Regions from separate parts of the Geobacillus stearothermophilus ATCC 12980 genome, predicted to be linked through region 3. Evidence: predicted binding sites of a transcription regulator. Region 3 holds the regulator's gene; each other region holds the start of a gene.
What was found. Region 3 encodes Rex, which represses fermentation and respiration genes when NADH is low (regulators of the CRP and FNR family bind a similar motif). Its sites were predicted from a motif close to TTGTGAAATATTTCACAA; they were not measured.
Positions count from the first base shown of each region.

Region 1: QSJ10_RS08050 (hemerythrin domain-containing protein) is a predicted target of Rex. The motif match lies at 5,690-5,707, and genes of this name have one in related genera.
Region 2: QSJ10_RS08030 (nitrate reductase subunit alpha) is a predicted target of Rex. The motif match lies at 3,316-3,333, and genes of this name have one in related genera.
Region 4: adhE (bifunctional acetaldehyde-CoA/alcohol dehydrogenase) is a predicted target of Rex. The motif match lies at 1,721-1,738, and genes of this name have one in related genera.

Region 1 is NZ_CP128494.1:1,495,766-1,503,698, reverse strand. It holds gene QSJ10_RS08075 (ATP-binding protein) at 38-1,342, opposite strand; gene QSJ10_RS08070 (immune inhibitor A domain-containing protein) at 1,613-3,979, shown strand; gene QSJ10_RS08065 (hypothetical protein) at 4,139-4,384, shown strand; gene QSJ10_RS08060 (uroporphyrinogen-III synthase) at 4,594-5,388, shown strand; partial or broken gene QSJ10_RS08055 (pyruvate synthase alpha chain) at 5,560-5,661, shown strand; gene QSJ10_RS08050 (hemerythrin domain-containing protein) at 5,773-6,300, shown strand; gene narI (respiratory nitrate reductase subunit gamma) at 6,519-7,223, opposite strand; gene narJ (nitrate reductase molybdenum cofactor assembly chaperone) at 7,199-7,774, opposite strand; gene narH (nitrate reductase subunit beta) at 7,829-7,933, opposite strand, start outside.
Region 2 is NZ_CP128494.1:1,486,047-1,493,979, reverse strand. It holds gene QSJ10_RS08030 (nitrate reductase subunit alpha) at 1-3,255, opposite strand, end outside; gene QSJ10_RS08025 (metal-dependent hydrolase) at 3,450-3,953, shown strand; partial or broken gene QSJ10_RS08020 (alpha/beta hydrolase) at 3,988-4,338, shown strand; gene QSJ10_RS08015 (bacteriocin-processing peptidase family protein) at 4,485-7,933, shown strand, end outside.
Region 3 is NZ_CP128494.1:221,969-229,901, reverse strand. It holds gene QSJ10_RS01315 (CPBP family intramembrane glutamic endopeptidase) at 1-179, shown strand, start outside; gene QSJ10_RS01310 (YdiK family protein) at 176-355, shown strand; gene tatC (twin-arginine translocase subunit TatC) at 420-1,169, opposite strand; gene tatA (twin-arginine translocase TatA/TatE family subunit) at 1,190-1,342, opposite strand; gene QSJ10_RS01295 (redox-sensing transcriptional repressor Rex) at 1,360-2,001, opposite strand; gene moaC (cyclic pyranopterin monophosphate synthase MoaC) at 2,017-2,505, opposite strand; gene abc-f (ribosomal protection-like ABC-F family protein) at 2,601-4,532, shown strand; gene tsaD (tRNA (adenosine(37)-N6)-threonylcarbamoyltransferase complex transferase subunit TsaD) at 5,237-6,250, opposite strand; gene rimI (ribosomal protein S18-alanine N-acetyltransferase) at 6,247-6,699, opposite strand; gene tsaB (tRNA (adenosine(37)-N6)-threonylcarbamoyltransferase complex dimerization subunit type 1 TsaB) at 6,659-7,399, opposite strand; gene tsaE (tRNA (adenosine(37)-N6)-threonylcarbamoyltransferase complex ATPase subunit type 1 TsaE) at 7,396-7,854, opposite strand.
Region 4 is NZ_CP128494.1:1,539,508-1,547,440, reverse strand. It holds partial or broken gene QSJ10_RS08285 (tripartite tricarboxylate transporter substrate binding protein) at 1-151, shown strand, start outside; gene QSJ10_RS08280 (IS4 family transposase) at 321-1,454, shown strand; gene adhE (bifunctional acetaldehyde-CoA/alcohol dehydrogenase) at 1,767-4,373, shown strand; gene ybaK (Cys-tRNA(Pro) deacylase) at 4,515-5,015, shown strand; gene QSJ10_RS08265 (endonuclease/exonuclease/phosphatase family protein) at 5,012-5,812, opposite strand; gene QSJ10_RS08260 (PTS transporter subunit IIBC) at 5,816-7,456, opposite strand; partial or broken gene QSJ10_RS08255 (IS701 family transposase) at 7,697-7,933, opposite strand, start outside.

The sequences.
Region 1 (7,933 bases), 1.3 Mb from region 3:
CGCTGGTTATTGTCTTCCCCCGGTTTGGCCGCGGCGTTTACAAGACGGCAAACAACTGCTTTTCTTTATCGGAAATCGTGGATAGGGATGGGGACGGAGCGAGCGGCAAATAAATCGATACCGTCGTTCCTTTATGTATTTCGCTTTCAATTCGAATTGTTCCGTTCATTGATTCGACAATGCGATAGACGACCATCATTCCGAGCCCCGTGCCTTTGACGCCTTTCGTCGTAAAATACGGTTCGCCAAGCCGTTCGAGCTGTTCTTTCGTCATACCAACGCCGGTATCAGCGATGCGGATGAGCACACGTCCGTTGTCAATGGAGACGTATACTTGCAACGTCCCGCCGTTAGGCATCGCTTCGATGGCGTTTTTCATTACGTTGAGCAAACATTGACGGAATTTTTCGCGCTCACCGATGACGGAAAATGGGGCAAGCGTCGCTTGAATATCGACGCAGCTCATATTGGCGAGCGGACGGATGATGTCGATGGCCCGCTTCACTTCCAGTTTGACGTTCAGCTTTTCCGGCATCTCCGGGGCCGGCTTGGCAAACGTCAAGTAATCGGTGATGATCGCTTCAGCTCGGTCAAGCTCCTCAATGGCGATGCGCGCATACTGGCGTCGTTTGTCGGCAGCGAGCGGCTGCTCTTCGATCAGTTGGATAAACCCACGCGCCGCGGTGAGTGGATTGCGTATTTCATGAGAGATGGAAGCAGCTAAATGGGTGACGGCTTCCATTTTCTCGGCGCGAATCACTCGTTTGCGCAGCGCGATGTTATGGTGCACCATTTCCTGAAACGAACAAACGATGAGCATGCTGATGGGCTGTACAAACAAAAAGATAAGCGCAACGGAAGGCGGAGGAGAAACCGCAGCAGCCATCCACTCCGCTATGGCGACGGTCAATAGGCCAGAGCCGAAGCTGAGCGATGCAGCGAACAGCGTGCGCTGTTTGGTTGGCAGCTCGACAAACCGTTTTGTCAATAAACTGCTTGTTGCAGCGATGGCGATGGAAACGACGACGGTGACGAAGACGCCAGCTCCGCCGAACAGCGAGCGGTAGGCGATCGCCGTAAACGCTAAAACCGTCGCCGCCCCCGCTCCGCCGTACAAACCGCCAAGCCACAGAGGAATTTGCTGCAAGTCGAAGATGAAATTGCTCTCTGTTCCGACCGGAAGAGTGATGCATAGGACGATTACAATGGCGTAACAAGCGGTCGGCAAATACAGGCGGAGGCGCTTTGGCCCTTTTTCTTGCTCCGTCCATAGCGGGACAAGAAACACCGGCAGGAGAATAAAAAACAAGTTCAGCAAAAAGTCTTTGAAAATATTCAGCATCGCGGCACCTTCTTTCCCATCGTCAAGATGCATAACCAGAATTTCTACAAAAACCGTGAATATATTACATTGTAACTGGAACATCACGGGTCTGTTAAGGTGAAATCGATAGTCTTTTTTTGCTATAAATCTCGTTTTTTCGACAGATATAGGCAAAAAGAACTGTTTTGTTCTTAGTCAAAAATTCCCTTTCGTTTTTTGGGATTATTCTATAATATTTTAATTGTATATATTTTCTATCAACATTTTATTTGATATGGAGGGATGTTTTTGAAGAAACGGTCGATCACATCACTTGTTGCTGCGCTGTCGCTTGGAATGGGCCTATGGGCAGTGCCGGCGGCTACCCCGCAGGCCGCCAATTCGGGAGCACCTTTGGCAGCCAGGCACGGCGGTCCGGTCGATTTGGCGGTGGCGAATGAAGAGAAGCTGGCGGAGATGTTGAAAAAAAGCGGCAAGCTTCGCGCTGACGCCACCCCAGCTGAGGCGGAAGCAGCGGTGCGCGCCTATTTAAAACAAAAGGCGGCCCACACTTCGAAAGAAAAAGGAGAATTGCACGAATACGAGGCAAAGCGGGCTGATGTGCTGCGCGAGAAGGGGCAGAAAAACAGTATTTTGAATGGGAAAGGAAAAAAGCTTGGCCAGACGAAAAAAGATTCCGTTCCGTCTGTCAAGCCAGAGGCATGGAACGGTGGCAAGCGGGTGGACCGCGTGCTCGTTTTGCTCATTGAATACCCGGATTTTCCGCACAACCGCATTCAACCGAATGAGACGGATATGTATTATAAAGATTATACCCGTGAACATTATGAAGACATGATTTTCGGCGGGGATGACGGCTATTACGCAGGACCGAACGGAGAAAAACTCATCTCGGTGAAAAAGTATTATGAAGAGCAATCAGGCGGCAGCTATTCGATCGAAGGAAAAGTGGCGGGCTGGTATCAGGCGAAGTATCCGGCTAAATACTATGGCGGCAACGTGCCGACCCCGGATGGCAATGACGCCAATCCGCGGGCGCTTGTGCGCGAGGCGCTGGCGGCGGCTGCGAAAGACCCGAGCATCAATTTGCGCGAGTTTGACCGAGAGGATCGGTATGATTTGGATGGCGACGGCAACTACCGCGAGCCGGACGGCTTGATCGATCATTTGATGATCATCCACTCGAGCGTCGGTGAAGAGGCGGGCGGCGGTTCGCTCGGCGGCGACGCGATTTGGTCGCACCGCTGGAATTTAGGATCGGTCTATCGCATCCCGAACACAACAACCGATGTGCCGTATTGGCGCGGCCAGCTGGCGGCGTACGACTACACAATCGAACCGGCCGATGGGGCGGCAGGGGTGTTTGCCCATGAATACGGCCACGATTTAGGGCTGCCGGATGAATATGATACGATTTACTCCGGCTTGGGCGAGCCCATTGCCTATTGGTCGATTATGTCCAGCGGGAGTTGGGCGGGGCGCATTCCGGGCACGGAGCCGACCGGCTTCAGCGCCTGGGCGAAACAGTTTTTGCAGTCGACCATGCCCGGCAGCAACTGGCTGAGCGGAACGACCGTTGAGTGGAACGAAGTAACGCCAAACGGTGTTGAAGTCGTGCTCGATGAAGCGAACACGAAAGGGACGAACAACGATGCCGTGCGCATCAACTTGCCGGACAAAGAAACGATCATCACGACCCCGCCAAGCGGTGCGTACGCCTATTTCTCTGGAAGCGGAAACAACTTAGATCATACGATGGCAACGACGATCGATTTGACGAAAGCGTCCAAGGCGACGCTGGCATTTGATACATGGTATGCGATTGAGAAAGACTGGGATTATGGGGCGGTAGAAGTAAAACCGCATGGCAGCAACGAATGGACAACAATTCAAGGAAACATTACAACGACCGACAATCCGTACAGGCAAAACCCTGGCAACGGCATTACCGGTACGTCAAACGGCTGGGTGAAGGCGGAATTTGACTTGTCGGCCTATGCAGGACAAACGATTGACCTCCGTTTCCATTACATCACTGATGCGGCGGTGTCGGAAGCCGGCTGGTATATTGACAACATCCAAGTGACAGCTGATGGGACAACCGCGCTTGCCGACGACGCCGAAGGGGACAGCGCCTTTGCGGTGGAAGGCTTTGAAAAGAGCGATGGCAAGCGGTATTCGGATCATTACTATTTGTTGGAATGGCGCAACCACCGCGGCGTCGATGAAGGGCTCGCCCATATTTTGCGCGGCGACCGGCTTCTTTCGTACGATCCAGGGCTTGTCGTCTGGTATGTGGATGAAGGCTATGACAACAACTGGACGGGCGTCCATCCGGGCGAAGGGTTTCTTGGCGTTGTGGATGCCGACCAGCATACGTTGAAATGGTCGGGCAATACGACAGCGTCGACTCTCTATCAAGTGCACGATGCGGCGTTCAGCCTGCAAAAAGGAGCCCCATTCCGCGTGGCAATCAATGGCTCACAGCTGATCGACAACGACACAGCGCCGACGCCGGCGTTTGACGACAGCCGGTCGTATGACAATAAAGGGGCGGAAGACGCCGGGCGGAACGTGCCCAACTATGGCCTAAAAATCCGCGTCATCGGTGAAAGCGCTGACCGCACGGCAGCGCGTGTGTTGATCCACCGCTGACCACCTCCAAAGGCGCACGGAATGTTTCCGTGCGCTGAACATTTATCGACACGGTTTGTCATCCCTTCGTCGAATTTGTTGATTTTTCTTTCCCCCTTTTTTTCGCTTTTTCCGTTTATAATCATAAGTAGGATCGGATGAGAAGGGGGAACAATCAGAATGGAATGGTATGAACAGCTGTCGGCGTGGATTGCCGAGAAGCAGCCGGTGCGTGTAAAAACCTATCAAGGGGAAGCGGTCGTGCTGCCGGTCAAGCTGTATCAGGACACGCGCAAACTGTTTGTTTACAACCGGCAAATGCGTCTAATGAACATTCCGTTGGACCGGCTCATTTCCGTCGAGCCGAAGCGCATCATCGGTTCCTTTGACCGTCGGGGAGAAGAGGCCATGGTACATACTCGTTGAACGGAGGGCACGCGTCTTTGGGCGCGTGTTTTTTTGATGGTGGTCGGCTGTTTCTGCCTGCGGTCTGTTCTGTTGCGCTGGGCTCTATACCCAATGAAGGCGGCATTCGCGTTGCGATGTGCCAGGGAGCGGAATGGTTTTTGTTGCATAGGCAAAGACCATCTTTTAGAATGGAAAGGACGAACGACTGACCATAAGGGGGAAGGGACATGCATGGCAAACGGATTGCCTTATGCGCGTCACGCAAACTGGACGAAATGACAACGCTTATTGAAAAGCAAGGAGGAACGGCCATCATTCGTCCGGCGCAAGGGACCGTCTTTTCAAAGGGAAGCGAACTGGGAGAGGAAATGCGAACCGTCATCGCCATGCGGCCGGACTGGATCGTATTTACGACGGGAATCGGCTTTGAGGCGCTGTTGGAAGCGGCCGACCGGGAGGGAATGGCTGCTCAATGGCATCGAACGATCAAGGAAGCGAACGTGGCTGCCCGCGGCTATAAAACGGTGACGGCGTTGAAACAAATCGGCGTCACCCCGGTGGCCGCAAGCGAGGACGGGACGACGAAAGGGTTGATTGCTGCTCTTTATGGGCACGACTTTGCGGAAAAAAACGTTGTTGTACAGCTGTACGGCGATACCGCGCCAGCCTTGAAGCAGTTTTTTCTTGAACAAGGCGCTTTGTATACGGAATTGTTGCCATACCGGCATATCGCTCCGGATGAGGGGACACTGGCGACATTGTATAAAGAAATTGTCGGGCGCGAAGTCGATGCCGTCTGTTTTACATCGGCGATGCAAGTCCGCTTTTTCTTTTCGTTCGCCCGCGAGAAAAAAGAGATCACACCGCTCTTTGACGCGTTTCGCACCGATGTCGTGGCCTGCGCCGTTGGCAAAGTGACAAAAGAAGCATTGGAAGAAGAGGGAGTCGATCGCGTCATCGCCCCGGAACATGAGCGGATGGGAGCGATGATTGTGACGCTTGCCCGTTATTTTCAACAATAAGCCCTGTTGAGGGTTGTTTTATATCAATTGTCCAACCTGCTATATAAGAGACCATCTTTTTGTTAAATGTTTTATATTATGTGTTTCATCAAAAATGCTAAACTGTTTATTTTTTGTCACAGTTTTTCGAACATTTTCCGCTTATAATAAAACTGGGTATGTATTTTTCATATGAAAGGGCGGGGCGAGCATGAAACGAAGCTCATTCCAGCAGATGGCGAGCACGGTTCGGCGGGGATTTGCTACGGCGCGTCGCTCATGGGGGCGAGCGTGCTGTTTTTTTTGCGCTTGTCTGTCGGCGGTGTGATATGACTCACAACGATGGAGATGCTGCACACAGTATAATGGAAACAACGGACGGGTCATAAAAAGGAGGAATTGATGATGCATTCATTTTGCCATATGGGCGGCCCTGAAGGGGTGAAATTATGCGCCGGTCTGGCGCAATTAAAACAAGAACACGGCCCGCTGCGCGCCCAAATGGAGCAGCTGCTTGCCGCAGCGGAGGCGATCGGCCGCGGGGAAAATGACCGCAACTGGCGTGAGCCGCTCGCTGATTTGAGAGAAAAAGTTGAATCGTTCGTCGCCGCCCTAGATCCGCATTCGGAGCGGGAAGAAGGCGTATTGTTCCCAATGATGGCTCGGTACATCGGGCGGACGACCGGCCCTATCGCCGTTATGGAATACGAACACGAACAGGCGAAAACGCGACTTTCCATGTTTTTAGAAAAGACCGCCCAGCTGCCGGAGAACATCGACAGCAGGCAGGCGTTGACGCTTGCCGGCGCGGTGATTGAGGCGTATCATATTTTGGATGAGCACTTCATGAAAGAGGAGAACGTGCTCTTCCCGATGGCCGAGCGGTTGTTGTCCGATGCGGAGAAAGAGGAGCTGTTTGCGCGCATTAACTAAGTAACAAATGGAAAACAGGATGCCCCAAACGACGGGCATCCTGTTTTTTATTATTGGTTCATTTGTTGGCCGGTTGTTATGCATGATCGTTAGGGTATGCGGAAGCGCACGTTGTTTCGTTCCCGCCGCCGTTAAAGTTGACAGGCCGGCTGTCAGGCAATCGGTTGCCCCCTCCGCCTGTTCAGTTTAGGGTTCCTGATGTGACGCCCGCCGCTCGCTTACTTGGCGCGGTTGACCGGCTCTGCTTGTTTTGGCATTCGCTTTCGATAGACGACGTAGCTGCGCTGCAAGTAGCGGAGCGGGAAGCTGAATACGTGAACGAGACGGGTGAACGGCCAGACGGCGAACAAACCGAATGCAGCGAGAATATGAATCTGAAACCAAAGCGGCACCGCTTCCATATAAGCTGGGTTCGGACGGAACGTAAGAAGGCCGCGAAACCACGGGCCGATTGTCGTCCGGTAATCAAACCCGTGCGAATCGATGTTCAGAAACGTCGACGACAACCCGCTGGCGATCACGACAAGCAAAAATCCGAGCGCGACCCAGTCGCCGGTGCTGCTTGTCGTCCGTACGCGCTTGACCGTCAAGCGGCGGCGAAAAAGGATCAACAAACCAACGAAGGCCGCCAAGCCGGCCGGAATGCCGCCTGCCAAGGCGAGGGCGTGGTACATCTCTTCTGTCACGCCAAGCGCCTCGTAAAACGGCTTGGGAATGAGAATGCCCATCACGTGGCCGACAAACACGAACAAAATGCCCCAGTGAAAGAGAAGGCTTCCAAGGCGCAACTGCCGTTTTTCAAGCAGTTCGCTTGATTTGGATGTCCAGCCAAACTGGTCGCGCTGGTAGCGCCAAATATGGCCGGCGACAAATAGGACAAGCGCCAAATACGGAAAAATCACCCAGAGAAATTGGCTGGCCATGCCGTTGCACCTCCTTTCGGGAGCGGCGTCACGCCGAGTTGAGTGAATGTGTGATTGAGCGCGTCAAACAACTGTGCATACGGGCTGCCTGCCGCTGCCAGCCGGTCGCCGATTTCGCGGATATGGCCGGCATAATCGGCGAGCAAGGCAGTCGTATGCTCTTGATCTGCATAGGCCATCCATTCAAGCATGAGCGGCAAGTAGTCGGGCAGCTCGTGATCGGAGACGGCGAATCCGGCCGCCTCGTAGCGCGCTTTTAAGGCAACGAGTTCGATTCCGCGCTCCCGCTGCTCGCCGTTTGTCATATACGTCAAGTACAAATTCGTTTTTTTGCCGAAATCAAATGTTTCGACATATTGCTCCATCCGCTCTCGAGCCGGGGTGACCGCGAGCTGTTCGGCCACTGCCAAAAGCGGCGCGCGGACGGTTTCATCGTCAAGCGAGCGGATGGCGTCTAGGCAGTCAGGAAGCGATTCGGCCCACTGTTCGTCCGGGTAAGACAACAAATACGATACACATAGAAAGACCGTTTGTTGTTGTTCGCTGTTCATCGTAAATCCTCCATTTCATTATTGAAGGGGGCGGGGCTCGCCTTCTTTCTCCTTTTACAGCGTGCCGCAAGCGCCCGGGCCGCCGGCGAACGCCAGCCCGCAGCTGCCTTGTTCGGCGTAGAGGTCAGCGACTTCTTCGCGGTGCGATGCTGGAATGAC
Region 2 (7,933 bases), 1.3 Mb from region 3:
ATGCGGCGTCAAATAGTTCAAGATGACTTCCTTTCCGTTTTCTTTCGGGCGTTTGTTTGAAAACGGACGGTGCGGCAACACCGGCTTGAACGTCGCCATCGTTTCGCCAAACTCGTGCATCAGTTCATGATCGATGTAAAACGACTGCCGGCCGGTCAACGTCCGCCACGGGATGAGCCGTTCGACGTTCGTCGTAAACGGCGAGTAGCGCCGCCCGCCTTTTTCCGAGCCGCTGAACGCCGGTGAGGTGATGACCGTTTTCGGCTGGGCGGTGATTTGTTCAAACGTAAAGCATTCTTCCTCGCGTTCTTTCGCTAAATCGGCCAATTTCAAATCCGTCTTTTTCTCAAGCGCCTCCCACGCTTTCACCGCCATTTTGCCGTTTGTAGTTGATGACAGCGTCAAAATCGCTTCAGCCGCTTTTTTCGCTTCGCTGATATCCGGGCAGCCGTCGGCGATGGAAGCGCGCCGGACAGTGCCGAGCCGGCGTTTCAACTGTTCATACTCGTCTTTCGCTGACCAGGCAATCCCTTTTGTGCCGATCGGCTGGCGGGCGACATTTGGACCTAAGGCGGTCATTTGGTCGTAAAGAAGGGTATAGTCGCGTTCAATGACGTGAATGTTCGGCATCGTTTTGCCCGGAATCGGTTCAGTTTCGCCTTTGCTCCAGTCTTTCACTTCACCGAACGGCTGCGCCAGCTCTTGCGCCGTATCGTGCAACAGCGGAGTGGCGACGACTTCTTTCATTGGCTTTAAGCCGGCTTGTTTGGCGACATCAGATACGGCTTTCGCGAGTGATTTGAAAATATCCCAGTCCGAGCGCGCTTCCCAGAGCGGAGGCACGGCTGGATTGAACGGATGGATGAACGGATGCATATCCGTGCTGCTTAAGTCATGTTTTTCATACCATGTCGCTGCCGGCAGGACGACATCGGAGTAGAGCGCTGTGCCGGCCATGCGGAAGTCCAAGTTGACAAGCAGATCGAGCTTGCCTTCCGGCGCTTCATCGCGCCAGCGGATTTCTTCCGGGCGCAGGCTGTCGCGGTCATCGTTTAACAAGCCGTTCGTCGTGCCAAGCAAATGTTTTAAGAAGTATTCGTGCCCTTTGCCGGAGCTTGAGATTAAGTTGGCGCGCCAGACGATCAAGTTGCGCGGAAAATTCGCCTCGTTGTCCGGATCCTCGATCGCAAACTGCAATTCTTTCTTTTTCAGCTGTTTCGCGACGTAGGCGCCGATCTCTTCCGGCGTGCGGGCTCCATGGCTTACTGCTTCGTTATACAGCTCGATGCCGTTTTTGTTAAACGTCGGGTACGACGGCAGCCAGCCAAGCCGCGCGGCCAAGACGTTGTAATCGCCAGGGTGTGAATAGCGCGCTTTTTTGGCCAGCGGTGAGATGAGCTCATCGACCGGCCGCTCTTCATAGCGCCATTGGTCGGTCGCAAAGTAAAAGAATGACGTGCCGTTTTGCAATTTCGCTGGTCCGACCCAGTCGCGAGCGGTGGCGATTGTCTGCCATCCTTCCACCGGCCGCAGCTTTTCCTGCCCGACGTAATGGGCCCAACCGCCGCCATTCACCCCTTGGGCGCCGACGAACAAGACAAGGTTCAAGACGGCGCGGTAAATCGTATCGGAGTTGAACCAATGGTTGATCCCGGCGCCGACGATGATCATCGACCGGCCGTTTGTGTCGATCGCGTTGTCGGCAAACTCACGGGCGATTTTCACGACGAGTTCGCGGTCGACGCCGGTGATCGCTTCTTGCCATGCTGGAGTGAATGGCACCTCGTCATCGTACGAGCGGGCGACTGTGCCGCCGATGCCGCGGTCAATGCCGTAGTTGGCCAAAATCAAATCATAGACGGTCGTGACGTAAACGTCTCCTGTTACGGTTTGCACTTTTTTCACTGGAACCGCGCGTTCGATCGTTTTTCCGCCCTCAGCGGTGAAATATGGAAGCTGGATCGAGATGACTTCATCTTCGCTCCCTAAAAACGACAGGCGTGGCTCAAGCGGCTGTTCTGTTTCCTCATCAACAAGACGCAAGTTCCATTTTCCTTTGTCTTCCCAGCGAGCGCCGATCGTTCCATTCGGCACGACAAACGAGTCGGTGTTTTCATCATAGATGACCGGCTTCCATTCGGCATTGTTCGTTTGTTTGCCAAGGTCTTTCGCCAACAAGAAGCGGCCGGCCGTCCATGTGCCGCCGTTTTGTTTTAAGGTGACGACAAACGGAAAATCGGTGTACATTTTGGCATATCGTTCAAAATATGGAACGGTCCGTTTGACGTAATATTCGTTTAAAATAACATGTCCCATCGCCATCGCCAAGGCGCCGTCCGTCCCTTGCTTCACCGACAGCCAGTCGTCGGCGAATTTTGTCGACTCGGCGTAATCTGGGCTGACGGAGACGACTTTCGTGCCGCGGTAGCGCACTTCGGCTAAAAAGTGAGCGTCCGGAGTCCGGGTGAGCGGGACGTTCGAGCCCCAGGTGATGATGTAGCCGGCGTTGTACCAGTCGCTTGACTCCGGCACGTCCGTTTGGTCGCCCCAAATTTGCGGCGACGCCGGCGGCAAGTCGGCGTACCAATCATAGAAGCTTAACATCGGCCCGCCCATCAGCTGCATGAAGCGCGATCCGGCGGCATGGCTGACCATCGACATGGCTGGAATCGGGGAGAAGCCGACGTTGCGGTCCGGGCCGTATTTGACGACCGTATACAATAAAGAAGCGGCGACAAGCGTCAATGCTTCATCCCAGCTGACGCGCACGAATCCGCCCTTCCCGCGCGCCTGTTTGTAGCGCTTCGCTTTTTCGCGGTCTTCAACGATGCTTTTCCACGCCTCAAGCGGGTTGTTTGGATGATGGGAGAGCGCCTCGCGCCACATGTCAAGCAAGATGCCGCGGACATACGGGTATTTGACGCGCAGCGGGCTGTACATATACCATGAGAAGCTCGCGCCGCGCGGGCAGCCGCGCGGTTCAAAGTCCGGCATATCCGGCCCGGTCGACGGATAGTCGAGCTGCTGTCCTTCCCAGGTGACGATGCCGTTTTTGACGTAAATGTTCCAGCTGCACGACCCCGTGCAGTTGACGCCATGGGTCGAGCGGACGACTTTGTCGTGCTGCCAGCGGCGACGGTATGCATCTTCCCAGGCGCGGTCGCCGTAGGTTGTTTCGCTATGGCCGTCGGCTTGGCGCTCGATCGGCCGAATATATTTGAAACGGTTGATGAACGGAGATCGTTTTCGTTTCATTTGCTTCACTCCTTATTAGCGTTGTGTACTTTTAACTATAGCCATGATGTTAATAACGCGATGTTAACTTTGTCACACTTGGCATCATTGTCACAAATCCGTCAAAAAACGAACGAATATTCTTTTCTGTGGTATAATGGGGAAAACGATATGTGGTATAATGGGGAAAACGATAAAAGTTTGAGGGGATTTCGTTGCGATACTCCAGCCATGTCATTGCCACATTATGCCTCGGCGCGGCGGCGGCCGCGCATACAAAGCTGCCGTTTACCGCCGCCTATACGGTGGGGCTTGTCATCGGCAGCCTTCTTCCTGACATTGACGAGCCGTCGTCATACGTCGGCCGCCGTTCGTTCGGCGTCGCGGGGAAAGTAAAAGAAGCGTTCGGCCATCGCGGCATGACGCATTCGCTCATCGTTTGGGGGGTGCTTGCCGCCCTCGTCTGGCGCGACTCGGCGTCGCCGTTTACCGCTGGGCTCGTGCTCGGCTACTTGTTTCATATTGTGGAAGACTTTTTTTCTGTTCAAGGGGTGCCGCTGTTTTGGCCGTTTTCGTCCAAGCGGTGGAAAGTGCCGCTCTATCGGACGGGAAAAGGGATGGAGAAAGCATTGGTTGGCATCGCTTGGATCGCATTCGTCTATTTTGGCGTCAACGGCTTGTTTCACGAATGGTGGTGGTCATGGTTGTCGATGTGGTAACGGCGTCCGATCAAAAAAAGGAAAAAAGAGGTGCGGGGGCGAGCTGCCGAGGTATCTGGATTCGATCGGTTCGGACTTGAAAAATCCGGATGTGAAAGAGCTGGCATACGAGAAAATGCCGACCGCTTCTCTTCTTCAGCTGGCTAGGCTGATGGCACAGACAAAAGCGAAACTCGATCGCATCGTCTGTCCGGCGTTGATTTTTGTCTCTGACGAAGATCACGTCGTGCCGCCGGGAAACGCCGACATCATCTTTCAAGGTATTTCATCGACGGAGAAAGAGATCGTCCGCCTCCGAAACAGCTACCATGTGGCGACGCTCGATTACGACCAACCGATGATTATTGAACGGTCTCTCGAATTTTTCGCCAAGCACGCCGGATAAAACGAATCGGTATATGGCTGATCCTGTTCAAAGGAGAGGCCATTTTTTGTTTGTCGGTATTTTTGTGAAAAAATATGTGGCTGTTTTGCCGGGCTTGTTCTACACTTAATAAATAGCTGGAAAAAGAATAAGGGAGTTTTCTTTGTATGAATCATATCAAACCGATCGCATTGCTCGTTGAAGAAAAACGAATCGTGGATGCCCTTGCCCAGGTGCGGCCGCATTTAGAAAATATGGGATTGTTTCAATGGCGGCCGCTCATGGCTTCGTGGGACGAGATCGAACCGTTTCGGACGCTTGTCCGCCTGTTCGACTACGCGCTTATGTACCGGCATAGCGGGCTTGTCGCCCGGTACGCCCACCGGAAGTTCAACACGCTGCAGACGCTCGCGTGGTTGTGCGACGAATGGCTCGATCAACGCCGGCCGCTCGATGTGGAAGAGGCGCTCACTCCGCGCCTGACCGCCGCGCTCGATGGCCGGGTGGAGGAGCCGAGGGAAGCGATCGCCCGGGCGGCGTTTGCGTTGGTGCGCGCTTTATTGGATATGCAGCGGATCGATGAGGCGCACGAATGGATGGATGTGGTTGCCCGCTATGAGACGGCGCCGATGCATGACAAGTGGGGCTATTTTTATATCGAGACCGGCGACCGGAAGCGCGCCGAACAGGTGATTTGCGCCGGTCTCGATGACCCGGAGCGCGGCGATATGTGCTATTTGCTTCTTGCCGATTTGTATGCGCTCGATGGCCGCCACCGCGAGGCGCTTGCCGTTTTGGAAGAAGGAAAGCAGCGTTTTCCGCAAGTGTTAGCGTTTTACGCTGAGCGCGTGCGCCGCCTGCGCGATGTGCGCGCCTACCGCGAGGCGCTCGCGGCGATGGAGGAACTTGACCGCCTGAATCCGCTTCATATGCATCGCCGTTATTTCGCCCATTTGCGCGCCGAACTGTATTACCAGCTTGAGGAATGGGAGAAGCTTGAATCGCTTGTGAAAGCGGAGCCGCAGCTTGAAAAAACGCCGTACGCCCGCGCGCTTGGGCGGCAAGGGAAACGGTCGGTGGCGCTGCCGCTTGTGCCGGTCGTGCAAAAGCACAACTATTGCGTGCCGGCGAGTCTGGAAATGATGCTTCGATTGCTTGGTTCCCCCCGCACGCAGGATGAAGTGGCCGAACATATTTTTGATGTGCGCGGATCGAAGCTGTCCACGACCGTACATTATTTGGAAGATATTGGATTTGTTTGCCGCTTTTTCATCGGCACGCTGCCGCGCTGGAAGCGGCTCATTGATGAGGGCGTTCCGGTGCTGTTAAGCGTCGATTACGAACAGTCATCACACGTCCAAGTGCTGTTTGGCTATGACGAACGGCTCGAGGCGTTTTATGTGCAAGACCCGAATCTGTTTGATCCGTTTGTCGTTTCCAAGGACGAGCTTGCCAAGTGGTATGCAGGGACGCATTATTTGTCGATTGTGGCGCTTCCCCGGGAAAAAGCGGCGCTCGCCGCCGAGCTTCCGGAGGAGGAGGACCGCTATTTCCGTGAGCTGCACGCGTTGGCTGAAAAGATGGACGAGGACGAACAGGCGCATTTCGCCGCCTTTGTCGCCTTTTTGCGCCAGCATGAGCACATCCCGTACACATGGCTGTATGTCATGAAGCATTTCGGCATCGACGAGGCGAAGCCGCTTGTATTGGAGTATACGGAACGAGTCTTGAACGAGTATCCGGAACATAACGACTTGCTGCTGATGGCGGCGAAAGCGTATGTCTACACGCAAGAAATGGAGAAGGCTGAAGAGGTGCTCAAACGGGTGAAAGGAAAGGCACAAAGCCCGCTCTACCATTATTTGCGCGGCCGAATCGCCTTTTTTGCCAGCCGCTATGAAGAGGCGGCTCGCTATTTTCGCACCTCGCTCCAGTTGGACCCAGACCAGCCGGAAGTGTGGAGCTATTTCGGGCTCGCCTCGGCGTACGCCGGTCATATCGAAAAAGGGCTCATCTCTTCGCGCGTGGCAGTCAGCCTGTATCCGGGCGATTTGTTTATCGAAACGAATCACGGTGTGCTGTTGTTCCATGCGAAGCGGTTTGCCGAAGCGCGCGACTGGTTTGATCGTCTTGTGCGCCGCGAGCGGCGGGATGCCCAGCTTTGGTATGAGCGGGCCTGCTGCGATCGGGAGCTCGGCCGAAGGCGCAAGGCGGAACGCGGCTTTTGCGTCGCCAAAGCGCTCGACCCGCAGGAACCGTACCCGTATTTGATGTTGGCTGACTTGTATGATGACGACGGTGATCGGGAAAAAGCGAAAGCGGTGTTGGAAGAGGGATTGGCCGCCGCCTGGCGGTTGGCGCCGCTTTACGTCCGCCTTGGCGATCTCTATATGGAGGAAGGAGAGGCGGAACAAGCGGTTTCGTGCTACGAAGAGGCGATCCGCCATGACAGCGATGACGTGTTCGCCCATCTCGGCTTGGCGGCCGCCCTCGCGGAGCGCGGGGATGTGGAAGCGGCGCGCCGGTATGTAATCAAGCAGCGCACCCGTTTTGCCAACAACAGCGAATATTGGCTGAACGCGGGAAGATGGCTTGTCGCCCATGGGTTCGCCGACGAGGGGGAAGGACGCGAGACGGCGCTGTCGTGGTTGGAAGAAGGGTTGCGTCTGGCTGAGTTTGAGGCGGAAGAAGCGTACGAGTTTTACCTTGATCAGCTGGCAACGCCGTCTTTAGAGGAACGCGGCCGGGCGTTTTTAGAGCAGCTTGTCTCGGCTCGCCCGACACTCGCTTCGGCCCATTCCGCTCTCGGCGCCCTTTATGAACGGCAAGGCCGGCCGTCGAAGGCCATGGCGTTTTACCGAGAAGCTGCCGCCATGGGCCATGCGCTTTCCCTCTTCCGGCTCGCGGAGCTGTGCGCCTCGCTTGGACGCCACGAAGAGGCGAAACAACAGTATGAGGCTTGTCTCAAAGCCGATCCATCGTTTGTCCTTTGCCATTTTCGCTTAGCTTCACTCTATGAGGCGGAAGAAAACGAAGAGCGGCAGCACGCGCATTTGCTTCAGGCGGTGCGCTTGGCCCCGAAGCGCATCGATATGGAGCAGCTTGCCGCGATCGCGGAGCCTTCCGCGCTTCTCCGCGCGTTGGCTGACGCCCGTCCGCATGCAGGGGAGGTGTGGTATTACGACAGCCTTGGATATGTTTATGGAGCGCTTGAGCGCCGCGATCAAGAAAAGGCGGCCGTCGAGAAGGCGCTTGCTCTTGACCCGGACCATCCTGAAGTGCTCCGCCATTGGGCGATGGTGCTGATCGCGGAAGGAAGCCAAAAAGAGGCGGCGAAACTGCTCGAACAGTTGATGGTGCGCCATCCGGACGATGAATCGTTGTACCCGTTGTATGTGGCTCTCTTTCCGAAAACGATGCGCGGCTTAGGGAAGCTGCGCCATCGACTCGAGCGGCTGAAGGCAAGCCGCGAGGCGAAAAGCGTGATGTATCGGAACACTGCCTCGGCTCTTTTCCCGTATTTTGGCGAGGAGAAGGGGGGGCATGACGAACCGGTGCGATGGTGGACAAAAGCGAAAGAATGGGTCGGCACCGTTGTCTTGTTTTCGATTGTGAC
Region 3 (7,933 bases):
CCATGGGGATGGTGTTCGCCTTTTTATACGCCAAAACCGGACGCATTTTCGTGCCGATGTTCGCCCATGTAGCAATGAACACGTTTGTCGTTGCCGTTCAAATTTTGTTGGCTGATGAATTGGAAAACATGATGCGCCAAGCGGAACTGCCGCTGGCCATTTGGAGGATTTGGCTATGACGCGCCATCCGCGGCTGTTTTCTGTTCCGTATTTCATCTTGGGCTTCCTGTTTACGTATTTGGCGATCGAAAGCGTTCATGAAACGATTTGGAACGTCTCAACCATCGCGTTGGCGGCGCTGGCCGCTTTTGATTTCGGCACCGCCTTTCGCTTGTTCTTCACACCGAGACAATAAAACCCTCCCCATTGGGGGAGGGTTTTTGCCTGGCGCCGTATGAACCGTCCTCTTGATGCTGCCCTCAATATGGATCGCCGCTTCCTTCCTCCGCCGCTAATTGCGCCTTTCGATAGCCGATTTTGGCAACCCAGATGCTCCCCTCATACAAAAGCGTCAGTGGAATCATGACGATCACTTGCGACAACACATCCGGCGGCGTAATGGCGGCCGCTAAAATAAGCAGCGCCAAATACGCATACTTGCGGATGCGAACAAGAAGCTGCGGCGTAATAAGCCCTAAGCGGGTGAAAAACAGGACAACAATCGGCAGCTGAAACACGATGCCAAACGGCAGCACGAGCTGCAGCAAAAACTGAAAATATTCATTAATGCCGATCATCTGTTGAATGCCGAGCCGTTCCGCCAGCTGATTCATAAACCGGACGACAAATGGAAACAAGACGAAATACGCAAAACCAACCCCGGCTAAAAATAGAATGATCGATGCTGGAATGTAGCTGAGCGTTGCTTTCCGCTCTTTTTCATACAGCCCCGGACTGACAAACGCCCAAATTTGATACAACAGCACCGGAGCAGTCAGTACAGCGGCGATGACAAAGGCAAACTGAAAATACACTTTAATCGGATCGGTGAGGCGGAACGCGTTCATCGTCAGCTGTTTCGCTTCCGCAGTGTGCTGCAAATACACAATGACGTCATCGACAAAAAAGAAGCTGGCTACAAGCGCCGCAACGAAAAAGAGAAGCACGATGATCAGCCGTTTCCGCAGCTCTCCGAGGTGTTCATACACGGACATTTCTTTGTCATTCATCGTTTCCCCATCCTGCCTTGTCATCGGTCGGTTTTCGTTTCTTCGTCATCAGCGAGCCCTTTTGTGGCGTCTTTAAACTCGCGAAGCGACTGGCCGAACGACCGCCCCAACTCCGGCAGCTTTTTCGTGCCAAACAGCAACAAAATGACAAGAACGAGCAACAAATATTTCATGTGTTGTTCTCTCCTTTTTACGATGGCGATGGATAGTTTTTCAAAAAATAGACGAGCGACTGCAGCTCAATGGCTAAATCGATATGATGGACACGAATATGGTTCGGCACGTTCAACCGCGCCGGAGTAAAGTTTAAAATGCCTTTAATTCCTTGCGCGACAAGGCGGTCGGTCAGCGCTTGAGCCGCGGCGGCCGGCACGGTTAAAATCGCGATCGGAATGTCGCCGCGAAGCCGCTCCTCCAGCTCATCGAGATGATAGACCGGCACCCCGCCGACTGTCGTTCCGACCTTCCGTTCATCGACATCAAACGCCATGACAATTTTCGTGTTGTTATTTTTCGAAAAGTTGTAGTTTAAAAAGGCGGTGCCTAAATTGCCGACGCCAAACAAGGCGACTTCGGTCACCTCATCCTCTTCAAGCGTCTGGCGGAAAAACGACAACAAATAATTGACATTATACCCGTATCCCTTTTTGCCAAGCGCGCCAAAATACGAAAAGTCGCGGCGAATTGTCGCCGGATCGACTTTCACCGCCTCGCTCAGCTCGGCGGAGGACACGCGCTGCTTCCCTGAGGCATGTAAATTTTTCAAAAACCGATAGTATAACGGCAGACGCTTGGCAGTCGCCTGCGGGATTTTCGGTTGTTCGTTGCTCATCGTTTCATCCCCCAGCTAATCGGTTTTCCGTCGATAATGGCCGGACTTCCCGCCCGTTTTTTCGACCAAATACGTTGGACCGATCGTCATTCCTTTATCGAGCGATTTGCACATGTCGTACACAGTCAATGCGCATACCGAAGCCGCCGTCAGCGCTTCCATCTCCACTCCTGTGCTCCCTTTCGTTTTGACCGTCACGGTAATCACAAGTTTATACGCTTCCGCCTCTTTTTCCCAAGCAAAGGCAATATCGACGCCTTTTAACATAAGCGGATGGCACATCGGAATAAGATCGGCCGTTTTTTTCGCCGCCATGACCCCGGCCACCTGGGCTACCGCCAGCACATCACCTTTCTCAATGGCATTGTTCGTCATCTTTTCGTAAATCTCTTCATTGACGGTGACGCTCGTTCTCGCCACCGCTATCCTGATCGTATCTTCCTTGTTCGTAATGTCGACCATTTTCGCCCGGCCTTGTTCATTGAAATGCGTAAACGATGACAAGACAATCTCCTCCATTTATCACTATACACCATTTTTCGTTATCTGTCTTTGACCGTTTTCGCGACTTACGTTAAACTATTCGCGAGGTGACGGACATGATCATTTTGCAAGTGAATGGACTCACGAAATATTTTGGCGCTGACCTTATTTTATCGAATATAAAACTAGAAATACAGTCCCGCGCCCGCATTGCTCTTGTCGGCCGCAACGGCGCAGGCAAATCGACGCTGCTGAAGATCATCGCCGGCGAACTTTCTTCCGACAGCGGTGAAATCATCAAGCCAAGCCATATCAAAATCGGCTATTTGGCGCAAAACAGCGGGCTCGACTCGTCACGCTCCATTTGGGACGAGATGCTGGACGTATTCGCGCCGCTCCGGGCGATCGAAGCGCAGCTGGCAGAGCTCGGCGCCCAGCTTGGCGACCCGGATCTGCTCGCCGATCCGTCCCGCTACGAAAAAACGCTTCAAGCGTATGACAACTTGCAAGAGCAATACAAAGAACAAGGGGGCTATCAGTATGAAGCCGACATCCGCTCTGTTTTGCACGGGCTGCAATTTTCGTCATACGATTACCAAACAACGCCCGTTTCCTCGCTAAGCGGCGGACAGCGGACGAGGCTCGCCCTTGGAAAACTGCTGTTGGCCAAGCCGGACTTGCTTATTTTAGACGAGCCGACGAACCATTTGGACCTCGATACGCTCACATGGCTCGAGCAATATTTACAGGCATACCCCGGCGCCGTTCTGCTCGTTTCCCATGACCGCTACTTTTTGGACAAAGTCGTCACCGAAGTGTACGAGCTGTCCAACGCGACGCTTAAGCGGTATAGCGGCAATTATAGCCGCTATTTGGAGCTTCGGGCCGAGCAATACGAACAAGAGCTAAAACGATACGAAAAGCAACAGGAGGAAATCGCCCGCCTCGAAGACTTCATCCGGCGCAACATCGCCCGCGCCTCGACAACGAAACGGGCGCAAAGCCGGCGAAAGCAGCTCGAAAAAATGGAGCGGCTTGAACGCCCGGCCGGAGATGAAAAATCAGCTTCTTTTTCTTTTGCGATTGAGCGGCCGAGCGGCCATGAGGTGCTCACCGCAGAGCAATTGACCGCCGGCTATCGCGAAGGCGCACCGGTCATCCGCCAAATCAGCTTTCGCATCACACGGGGGGAGAGTGTCGCCTTGGTCGGACCAAACGGCATCGGCAAGTCGACATTGTTGAAGACGATCGCCGGAAAGCTCCCAGTCCAATCCGGAAAGCTCCGGTACGGTGCAAATGTGAAAATCGGCTATTACGACCAAAACCAGGCGGAACTGTCGACAAACAAACGAGTGCTCGACGAGTTGTGGGACGCCTACCCGGACAAAACCGAAAAAGAAATTCGCACCGTGCTCGGCAACTTTTTGTTTTCCGGCGACGACGTCTTAAAACCGGTTTCCGCCTTAAGCGGCGGAGAGAAAGCACGCCTGGCGCTCGCCAAACTCATGTTGCAAAAAGCCAACGTTCTCTTGTTGGATGAACCGACCAACCATCTCGACCTTGACAGCAAAGAGATGCTCGAGAAGGCGCTTGTCGACTATCCGGGAACGATCTTGTTCGTCTCCCACGACCGCTATTTCATTAATCGCATCGCGACAAAGCTGTTTGAACTCTCGGGCGATGGGCTTGTCGAATATTTAGGAGACTATGACTATTACGTGGCGAAAAAAGAAGAAATGCGCGAATTGGCGCGCCTGGACTCCCACCCGCCCGCATCACCGGACAGCGGCGAAACAGCCAAATCCACATACGAGCAAGAAAAAGAGGAAAAAAGACGACAGCGCCAACGGCAGCGCCGTCTGGAAGAGATCGAAGCCGAGATCGCCGCACTGGAAGCACAAATCGCTGAAACCGAGCAGCAGCTGTGCGACCCGTCTGTATACGGCGATTATGAAACCGTGCAGCAGCTCACGCAAGAAAACGAAAAGCGGAAACAGCAGCTTGAAACGTTATTGGCCGAGTGGGAACAGCTCTACGCCTCGTTTTGAGCCAATCCGCTGCCAGGGAACGCCAACACGGGCATCTAGCGGCTTCATGTGCACTGCTCGTGCGCATCACCGCGCCAGGCCGATCACAGGCCAAACTCATTTAGCAGCCTTTTGCCTTGTTCATGAAAGCTGCTTCTTAGGTGAAGGACGATGACTGACAAGAGGGTGTCCCCAAAGGATTGGAACACCCTCTTTCGTTGCATATATATGCTTGCTGTTTCTGCCGCACTAGACGTGCGCCTATCTTGAAGGCAGGCGACCTTTTAGGTCAGCCCCGTTTTTGTGTTAATCACATTATACACAAAGAAATCCACACTTTTCTGTGCAAAACAGAAGTTATTCACCGACTTTTCCACATTATCCACAACCAATCCCTTTCCTCATATGAAAAAATGATTGTGTATTGCACTCCTCGCCGTTATCATGTTTTTTTTACTTTTCCACATTGTCCACAACCTATGGATAAAAATATGCACAACAAGTCCCCACCCGACGGCCGTTCCGCTTGCCAAACAAAAAAGAGCAGACCACCTGCCCTAAGCGATCCGCTCTATGAAATCCCCAACCTCCTAGAAGGCCGGTGACAAACTGCTGTCACGAGCAAATCAACGGCATTTCGCCAAAAAAGAAGGCTGATTCCACAGTTTTTCTCTAATTGAGAAACAAGTGGAGCTAGCAGTATTTTGTACTAAATCACCGACCTTCTAGACAAGCGGCAAGCTTGGATTGGCGTTGAGCGCCAAATCAGCCCGCTTTCCTTGTTGATATAACACAGTTCCCGCAACGGCAATCATCGCCGCATTATCAGTGCATAGCGATAACGGTGGGATGACAAGCTCCACATCGGGGAGCTCTTTCATTTTCTCCTGCAGTGCAGCCCGAAGCCCGCGGTTGGCCGCCACTCCGCCGGCGAGCAGCACTTGCCGCACATTGTACTGTTTCGCCGCCTGCACTGTTTTCGTCACCAGCACATCGACGACGCTGGCCTGAAAGCTCGCGGCCATCTGTCTCGGATCGATCTCCTCGCCGCGCTGCTTCGCTTTGTGGAGCGCATTGAGAACCGCTGATTTTAAGCCGCTGAAGCTGAAATCATACGAACCTTCCTCAAGCCACGCTCGCGGCAAATCAATCACGGGCTCGCCCTCATGAGCCAACCGGTCGATGTGCGGTCCTCCTGGGTACGGAAGGCCTAAAGCCCGCGCCACCTTGTCATACGCCTCACCAGCAGCGTCGTCGCGCGTCTCGCCAATGACTTGAAACGCCCCGTGGCCTTCCATGTAAACAAGCTCCGTATGCCCGCCGGAAACGACAAGCGCCAACAGCGGAAATTTCATCTCCGCCACGAGCTGGTTGGCGTAAATATGACCAGCAATATGATGCACCCCGACAAGCGGCAACCCGTGGGCAAACGCGAGCGCCTTTGCGGCGTTCACCCCGACAAGGAGCGCCCCAACCAACCCCGGTCCGGCCGTCACCGCAATGGCATCAAGATCGGAAAACGATACGCCAGCCTGCCGCATCGCTTCCTCCATGACGAGTGTAATTTGTTCGACATGATGGCGCGAGGCAATTTCCGGCACAACACCGCCAAACCGCCGATGGCTTTCCATTTGCGACGCCACAACATTCGATAAAATCTCTTTTCCGTTTTTCACCACGGCCGCCGCTGTTTCATCGCAGCTCGTTTCAATACCTAGTACATGCACGTTTTCATTCATGTCAGTTTCACCCACATCACTAGCGCATCTTCAAAATTGTCCGGATAATACCGTTTGCGGATGCCGCCATTGCGAAACCCAAGCTTTCGGTACAACGACTGGGCGACATGGTTCGAGACGCGCACTTCCAGCGTCATCGTCGCCGCCCCATGCTGCTTGGCTGTTTCCATAAGGCGGCGCATAAGCGCTTCGCCGAGTTTTTGTCCGCGAAACTGTGGCAGCACAGCGACATTCGTCACATGCGCTTCATCAATCACGAGCCACATCCCCGCATACCCGATGATCCGTCCGCGGTGCACCATGACAATATATTTCGCGTAACGATTGTACATCAGTTCATTATAAAAAGATTCCCGGCTCCACGGCGCGGTAAACGACGCCTGTTCGACTTGCACGACCTCATCGATATCATGAATGGTCATCGGCCGGAATTGCACATCGATCCCCATCGTCCCCGTCCCCTTTTTGTTTCGCAAGCCATTTCGCTTCCGCTTCCGCAAGACGGATGTAATTCGGCACAAACGTATGCGGATTCTCATGTTCTTTCTCTTTTCCGAGCATGATGAGCTCACTTGGCCGCGGCAATGTCAACGACGGCGGCGTCATGAAAAACCGCCCGCCCAAGCGGCTCCGAAACAGCTCACTATATACCGGCGCATCGGCCCCGATGAACAATACATCCTCTCCCCGTCTGCGTAAATGATCGGCCCACTCGTCCGCCGCCACAATCCGGTCCGCTTCAAGGCATCGGAGCGCGCCGTCCTCGTACCGGTACAACCCGGTGTAAATTTGTCCGCGCCGCGCGTCAAACAGCGGGACGAGCAAACCGGGGAAATACCGGCCATTAGCGGCGAGCACCTCTAAACTCGAGACGCCGGCTATCGGAATGCCGAGCGACCAAGCGAGCGTTTTCGCAATGGTGACACCGATCCGCACCCCGGTATAAGATCCAGGGCCTTTCGCAACAACAACTAAATCAAGCTCATTGGGCGCCATTCCGCACTGCCGAAGCAGCGACTCAATGGCCGGCATCGTCCGGACAGAATGATCTCTTTTGACACTCGTAATGAATTCCCCTTTAATAACATCCCCATCCGCCACAGCAATGCCTAGCGGCATATTCGATGTATCAATCCCTAATATTTTCATGACGCAAAAATCTCCTTGCATAGCTGTTCATAGCGCCACCCTGACGGCTCAAAGACAAGTCTCCGTTCATCGCCGCCATGGCGAAACAAAGAAACGGTCAGCCGCTCCTCAGGCAGCTGCCCCGCAATCAAATGGGCCCACTCGACAACCGCAACACCATCACCGTTAAAATATTCATCAAATCCGAGATCCTCCCATTCGTCTTCAAGCCGATACACATCCATATGATAAAGCGGCAGCCGCCCATCATACTGCTTGATAATCGTGAAGGTCGGGCTGTTGACGTTTTGTACAATGCCCAGCCCCTCGGCAATCCCTTTCGTAAACGTTGTTTTTCCCGCACCTAAATCTCCCTCTAACGCGATGACCATCCCCGGCTGAAGCCGTTCTCCGAGCCGGCGTGCAACCGCCTTCGTCTCTTCCGGAGAATGCACGGTAAGTTCAAACTGCTTCATGGTGTTCCACCTTATTCCATTTTATCATCTTTGCTTCCGCTTTTGAAATTTTACCATAAGGAACGGCAACGTTGCCACT
Region 4 (7,933 bases), 1.3 Mb from region 3:
TCCGACGAAGCCGATTACGATTGTTGCTCCGTCTGGGGCGGGCGGCGGTTGGGATTTAACGGCCCGCGCCATTACGAAAGTGCTCGATGAGACGGGGCTCGTCAAACAAACAATGACGGTCGAAAACAAACCGGGCGGCGGCGGGGCGGTCTGTTGTTTGAGACAAGAAGTTATTCAGATGCGGCAGATGAGAAGCCGCCGCGGCAATATAAAAAGTCAGGCGTGTTGATTATCCAATAAAATCCAAAGGGTATAGAAAAAAGAGCACCTTTCCTGTAGAATGTGAGCAGCGACACAAACAAACCCAGGAGGTGCTCTCTATGAACAAGCATACCACACTCCCGAATTTGATGCAAAAACTTGTTTCGGATGAAGAGATTCAACTGATTGCCGAAGCGGTTGGGTATCGTGATTCGTCTCGAACCTTTACGTTGCGCGAGTTGATTCACTTCTTCCTGCTGGCCGCCATGCATCAATGGAAAAGCTTTCGCCACGGAGCCGATGTGGGGCCTCTGTATGGATTGCCGCGATTCCATTATTCAACTGTATACAAGAAAGCGAAAGAAGTTCCCTATGACATCATGAAACGCTTGTTGGCGTTGATCATTTCCAAGTGCAACCGCCAAACCCGCCGTTCGCTTCGGTTTCCCAAACCGCTTCGGGTGGTGGATTCGACGACCGTCACGGTCGGGAAAAACCGCCTGCCATGGGCGCCGTATCACGGCGAACGCGCCGGAGTGAAGCTGCACGTCGCGTATTCGCCGGAATTCTCGTTGCCGGCAGACGTGGTGGAAACGACCGGGCTGCGTCACGATGGCCCGGTGGGAGAACAGTTGACGAACGCTCAACAAGTGCTGGTGGAAGACCGGGCGTATTTCAAAATCGAACGCCTCGATCGATTTGTAGAGCAGCATCAGCTGTTTGTCATTCGGATGAAGGACAACATCGAACTTCATCAGAAAAAAAGCTTGAACCGCCTTCCGAGCGCATCCTCATCGGTTCAAGCCGACTTCACGTGCCAGTTGGGAACGAAACAATACCGCTCCACCAAGCGTCACCGGGTGGTGATCTTTCGAGATGCGAATGGCCGCGACATTCGGGTCGTGACGAACCTCTTCCATGCATCTGCGGAAACCATTGCCGACATGTACCAACAACGTTGGACTGTTGAGATCTTTTTCCGTTGGGTGAAGCAATATCTGAATGTCCCGACCTTGTTTGGCACGACGGAAAATGCGGTATACAACCAACTGTTTGCGGCGTTCATCGCGTATGTGTTGCTGCGATGGCTGTATGATCAAACCAAAAAACAGACGAACGTCTCTCTTTCCTTCATTTCGTTCGTTCGCCGTTTTTTCTCTGGGCAGCTTCCTCTCGATTGGAAATCCGGGAGGGCCGCTGCTTTGTTTGAGTATGCCCAAATTTATGGAAGGCGTATGTATAATTTTGGATAATCAACACTCGTGGATCAAGATATTCCTTCTTATATATGGACGGCTAACTACGTCGTGATCGTTAAGCGAAATACGCGCATGTACAACGATATTTCGTTTGAAAAGATTCCACGCAATCCAGTGTGTGAGTAACCGCCTTCTTTATAAGAAGCGGTTCTCTTATACAACATATTTGCTCAATATTTCACAAAGCTGACACACACAAACAGGCTTATCCTCGTTATAATGTGAATGTGAAAACAATCATATTTTTATTTTCAATTAACTTGTGAAAAACTTCACAAGGACAATACAGGAGGGGAAGGGTCTTATATGGCTGTTGATGAAAAAGTATTAGACCAAAAGAAAGAAGTTACAAAAATGATCGATACGCTCGTCGCGAATGCGCAAAAAGCGTTAAAAGCGTTTCGTGATTACGATCAAGAAGCGATTGATCATATCGTTAAGCAAATGGCGTTAGCTGGACTTGACAAACATATGTATTTAGCGAAGTTAGCGATTGAAGAAACAAAACGTGGCGTGTATGAAGATAAAATCATTAAAAACATTTTTGCGACAGAATACATTTATCATAACATCAAATATGATAAAACCGTCGGCGTTATTCGCGAAAATGAACAAGAAGGTATTATTGAAATTGCTGAGCCTGTTGGAGTCATCGCTGGGGTTACACCAGTAACAAACCCAACATCAACAACGATGTTTAAAGCGCTTATTTCAATCAAGACGCGCAATCCAATCATTTTTGCGTTCCATCCGTCCGCGCAAAAATGCAGCAGTGAAGCGGCACGCATTTTACGTGATGCAGCGATTGCGGCCGGTGCGCCAGAACATTGTATTCAATGGATCGAAACACCTTCCGTTGAAGCAACGCAACAACTTATGCATCACCCTGGTGTTTCGCTTATTCTTGCGACAGGTGGAGCAGGCATGGTCAAAGCAGCATATAGCTCAGGAAAACCAGCATTAGGGGTTGGACCTGGTAACGTACCTTGTTATATTGAAAAAACAGCAAATATTAAACGCGCGGTGAACGACCTTATTCTTTCAAAAACGTTTGATAACGGAATGATTTGTGCATCTGAACAAGCGGTCATTATTGATAAAGAAATATATGATGCGGTGAAAAACGAAATGATCGCAAACAAATGTTACTTTTTAAATGAAGAAGAAAAGAAAAAAGTCGAAAAGCTTGTCATTAATGAAAATACGTGTGCAGTAAACCCGAATATCGTCGGTAAACCAGCATATGAAATTGCAAAAATGGCCGGTGTGGACGTTCCAGTTGATACGAAAATTCTTGTCGCAGAATTAAAAAGCGTCGGTCCGCAAGAGCCGCTTTCTCGTGAAAAATTAAGTCCTGTATTGGCGTGCTATAAGGTGAATAGCACAGAAGAAGGGTTAAAACGAGCAGAAGAAATGCTTGAATTTGGTGGACTTGGCCACTCCGCTGTCATTCATTCGGAAAATCAAGACGTCATTCTTGAATTCGGTAAGCGAATGAAAGCAGGACGAATCATCTCTAATGCACCATCTTCACAAGGAGCGATCGGGGACATTTACAACGCATACATTCCGTCATTGACGCTCGGTTGCGGTACGTTTGGAGGCAACTCCGTTTCGACAAACGTGGGTGCGACACACTTAATTAATATTAAAAAATTAGCGAGAAGGAATGTAAACATGCAATGGTTTAAAGTTCCACCAAAAATTTATTTTGAAAAACATGCGACACAATATTTAGCGAAAATGCCAAACATCTCACGTGCCTTTATCGTTACAGACCCAGGTATGGTGAAGCTCGGCTATGTCGATAAAGTGTTATACTATTTGCGTAAACGTCCAGATTATGTGCATTGCGAAATTTTCTCAGAAGTTGAACCAGATCCATCAATTGAAACAGTGATGAAAGGTGCCGACATGATGCATGCGTTCCAGCCAGACGTCATCATCGCGCTCGGCGGTGGTTCGGCGATGGACGCGGCGAAAGCGATGTGGCTGTTCTATGAACATCCAAATACCGACTTTAATGGCTTAAAACAAAAGTTTTTAGATATTCGTAAACGCGTATTTAAATATCCAAAACTCGGTCAAAAAGCGCAATTTGTCGCGATTCCAACAACATCTGGTACAGGTTCAGAAGTGACATCGTTTGCGGTCATTACAGATAAGAAAAATAACGTCAAATATCCGCTTGCTGACTACGAGTTAACACCAGATGTCGCCATCGTTGACCCACAATTCGTCATGACGATGCCAAAACATATTACAGCGGATACAGGTATGGACGTATTAACACATGCGATTGAAGCGTACGTATCGAACATGGCAAACGACTACACAGACGGATTAGCACTAAAAGCCATTCAACTCGTCTTTGAATACTTGCCACGCGCATACAAAAACGGCAACGATGAAGTGGCGCGCGAAAAAATGCATAACGCATCAACGATTGCCGGTATGGCATTCGCGAACGCATTTTTAGGCATTAACCATAGTTTAGCGCATAAACTTGGCGCAGAATTCCATATTCCGCACGGACGTGCGAACACGATTTTAATGCCGCACGTCATTCGTTATAACGCGACAAAACCGAAGAAATTTGTAGCGTTCCCTAAATATGAACATTTTATCGCGGATAAACGCTATGCGGAAATCGCACGCATTTTAGGATTGCCAGCACGCACAACGGAAGAAGGAGTCGAAAGCCTCATTCAAGCGATTATCAAGCTTGCAAAAGAGCTTGAAATGCCATTAAGCATCGCGGAAACAGGCGTCAGCAAAGAAGAGTTTGAAAGCAAAGTCGAACAACTTGCTGAACTAGCTTTTGAAGATCAATGTACAACAGCCAACCCAAAATTACCATTAGTCAGCGACCTTGCCGACATTTATCGCCAAGCGTATAAAGGGGTTGAATGAAGAAACAGGGATGTCCCGCGGGGATGTCCCTTTTTATCATGATCAAAGACTTCTTCGCTTCCCTTGGTCCGTAAAAGTTGTTAAGAAAAGCGGTTTAAGGTAAACTAAACATGAAGCTACTTAATAGGTAGGGGAAATGAGATGAAACAAGCAAAAACGAACGCGATGCGTCTATTAGACCGAGAAGGCATCTTATATGATGTGTGGACATATGAAAACAACGATGGAAAAATCGATGGGGTATCCGTAGCGAAAAAAATCGGAAAAGACCCAAAAACCGTCTATAAAACGTTAGTGACAAAAGGAAGCAGCGGAACGATTTACGTATTTGTCATTCCTGTAGAGGCGGAACTTGATTTGAAAAAAGCAGCGAAAGCGGCACAAGAGAAAAAAGTAGAGCTTCTTCCTGTTCATGAGATTGAAAAGCACACAGGCTATGTTCGCGGCGGATGTTCACCGATTGGAATGAAGAAGCAATATGCCACGTTTATTGATGAAACGGCTCTTCAACTTAAAAAAATCATTGTCAGTGCAGGAAAGATTGGCATGCAAATCGAACTGTGCGTCGATGATTTGCAGAAGATGACGGGTGCAAAGCTCGTCGATCTTGTAAAAGAAAAAGAAAAAGACGGACACAACTAGGCGAGTCCGTCTTCAATTTCTACCTCTACTCCGAAATGGTCAGAAATGACATGGCCATTTTGGCCGTTAAAAATGGTTTTAGAGTATTTTACGTGTAAAAGCTTGTTTGATAGAATCAAATCAATGCGTAAGTTTTTTTCGTTTTCATTCCAACCATCAATTTTCCCTTGAACCGTAGTACCGCTATCCTTCTCTTTTGCTAGTACGTATGTGTCATAAAGCCCTCTACTCATCATGTAATCATAGCCCTCTCCACGAATGTGGGCGTCGTTATTAAAATCGCCCATGAGGAAGAAAGCGTCTTCATATTCAATTTTTTTAAGAAGTGTATCAAACTGATCGCCGAAAGGTTCTTCTTCATCATGCCACCAACCAAGATGACAAGAATAAAACGAGAGAGGGCGTCCATGCCAACGAATGGTTGCCCCAACGATTTTACGAGTTTTCCAAAATAAAGGATTCTGATTTTTAGAAACATAGAAAGAATGTTTCTTTATAATAGGATGTTTTGTTAAAATGGCTAATCCTTCTTCATATTTCTCATAGCCGATATGAGCAAAATCCCAAACGAGAGAATAATCACGACAACCGAGTTGCTCAAGATTTTTTAATAAAATGAATGCAAAGTTATCTTCTTTTATGTTTTCATAGATGTATGGAGCTTCAATCGATTGGCTTACTTCTTGCAAAGCGATGACATCGTATTTTTTTTCGTTTATGATTTCAGCTAAATACTTAATTTTTTGTAATTGATTTTCCTCTTGCCATGAGTGGCAATTTAATGTTAGTAATTTCATGGCTTAAACCCCTAAAAGATCTTGAATATTGGATTTTAAAACATCTGCTTTTGGTCCATAAATGGCTTGAACGCCTTTATCTTTTAAAATTAATCCGAGTGCTCCTGCTGTTTTCCACTCTTGTTCAGAAGCCACTTTATGAATATCTTTTACCGTTACACGTAAACGTGTCATGCACGCATCGACATCCTCAATGTTATCTTTGCCGCCGAGTAATTCAATAATATGAGCGGCTAAAGAATCGTCATTGGTTGTATTTTTTGATTGAGATTGAGCTGGCTCTTCTGCTTCTATATAGTTTCCGTTTCGACCCGGTGTTGGCAAGTTCAGTTTTTTAATCAGTGCATTGAATACAACAAAGTTGATGCCGAAAAATGCAAGGCAAGAAATAGCGAAGTTCACCAAATCTTTTACAAGTCCTGCTTTAATGATCATTGGTGTTCTTGTTAAAAATTCAATAAAGCCAAATGCGTGAATACGTAAATGGATTAGATCGGCAAGGGCAAACGCTAAACCAGTTGTAATCGCATACACAATATATAAAACGGGTGCGACAAACATAAACATGAATTCGATCGGTTCTGTCACGCCTGTCAAAAATACGGCTAATGCTGCAGAGAAAAACATGGATTTATATTTTTCGCGCTTGTCTTTATCAACATTGATATACATAGCTAATGCAACACCGATGAGAGAAGCGGTCGATGTAATCACTTGTCCAACTTTAAATCGTGCTGGATGAACGGTTTCAAGCAAATGATGGTATGTTTTTGTGTCTCCAGAAGCTAACAGGTTGTTTAAATCGGTGATCCATGCAAGCCATAAAGGATCTTGACCAGCAACGATTTGTCCTGCTTTTGAACCGGTTAAAATCGTATAGGTTCCACCGAGCTCTGTATAGTTCACTGGCACTGTTAACATATGATGTAAGCCAAATGGCAATAAGAGACGCTCCAACGTACCGAAAATAAAAGGTGCAATGATTGGCGCTGTATCTTTAGACGTAGCGATCCAACGTCCAAATCCGTTTAATAAGCTTTGAACAGACGGCCATACGATCGATAAAATAAGCGCTGTGATAACTGAACCAGCGATCACAACAAATGGAACAAATCTTTTCCCATTAAAGAAATTAAGAGATTTTGGAAGACGATCAAAGTTATAATATTTATTATATAAGGAAGCTCCTAAAAATCCTGAAATGATTCCTACAAAAACCCCCATGTTTAATGCCGGAGCTCCGAGAACAGAGATAAAGTAATCTTTAACAATTAGTTTGCTTCCAGTAATGGTGACGACAGTTGCTTCTGGGTCTTGCAACATGGCATTATTGACGCCAAAAATCGCTCCTGTGATACGGTTAATTAAAATAAATGCAATAAGTGCCGCAAAAGCTCCGCCTGCACGCTCTTTTGCCCAAGAGCCCCCGATTGCGACCGCAAATAAAATATGGAGATTGACAATGATCGCCCAACCGATATCCTCCATAATCCGTGCAATCGATTGCACGAATGAAACATCTCCGCTCATCATGCCAATTAATTTTCCTAATGAAATCATCAAACCGGCTGCAGGCATGACAGCAACAACGACCATCAATGCTTTCCCGAACTTTTGCCAAAAATCGAATGATGTCAATTTCATTTTTTTCATTTTTTCTCTCTCCCTTCTAAATGGTAGGGGGTTAGTTGAAAGTGAATACATTTTCTTGTGTGATTTTCAAACAAATTCATCAACTTCAATGCAACCGGTTGCATTATCTATTTTAGTTGAATGGGTAAAATTATGCAATAGAAAGAGATGATTTGTAAAAAAATTTTAACTGTAGATGAGCATTTTTCATTACAATAATTTCCATGGTTAGAGAGACAAACAGGGTACCCCTTACGCGATACGGAGCGGTTTTTTGATCACATCAATGGGAATATCTTGCTTTGCAGCGTCATAAATGAACTCGACGACGCTGTGGTCTTTCCGCGACCGAAGAAGCTCCAGCCCGGTGGAGAGGTTTTGTCGGGATTCGGCGATGCTGTACAAGCAGGAGAGCAGCACCACCGCCCAATACCGTTTCACCGCCCGAATGTGGCGAACGCGGTATCCATCCAGCTTCAGTTGATCTTT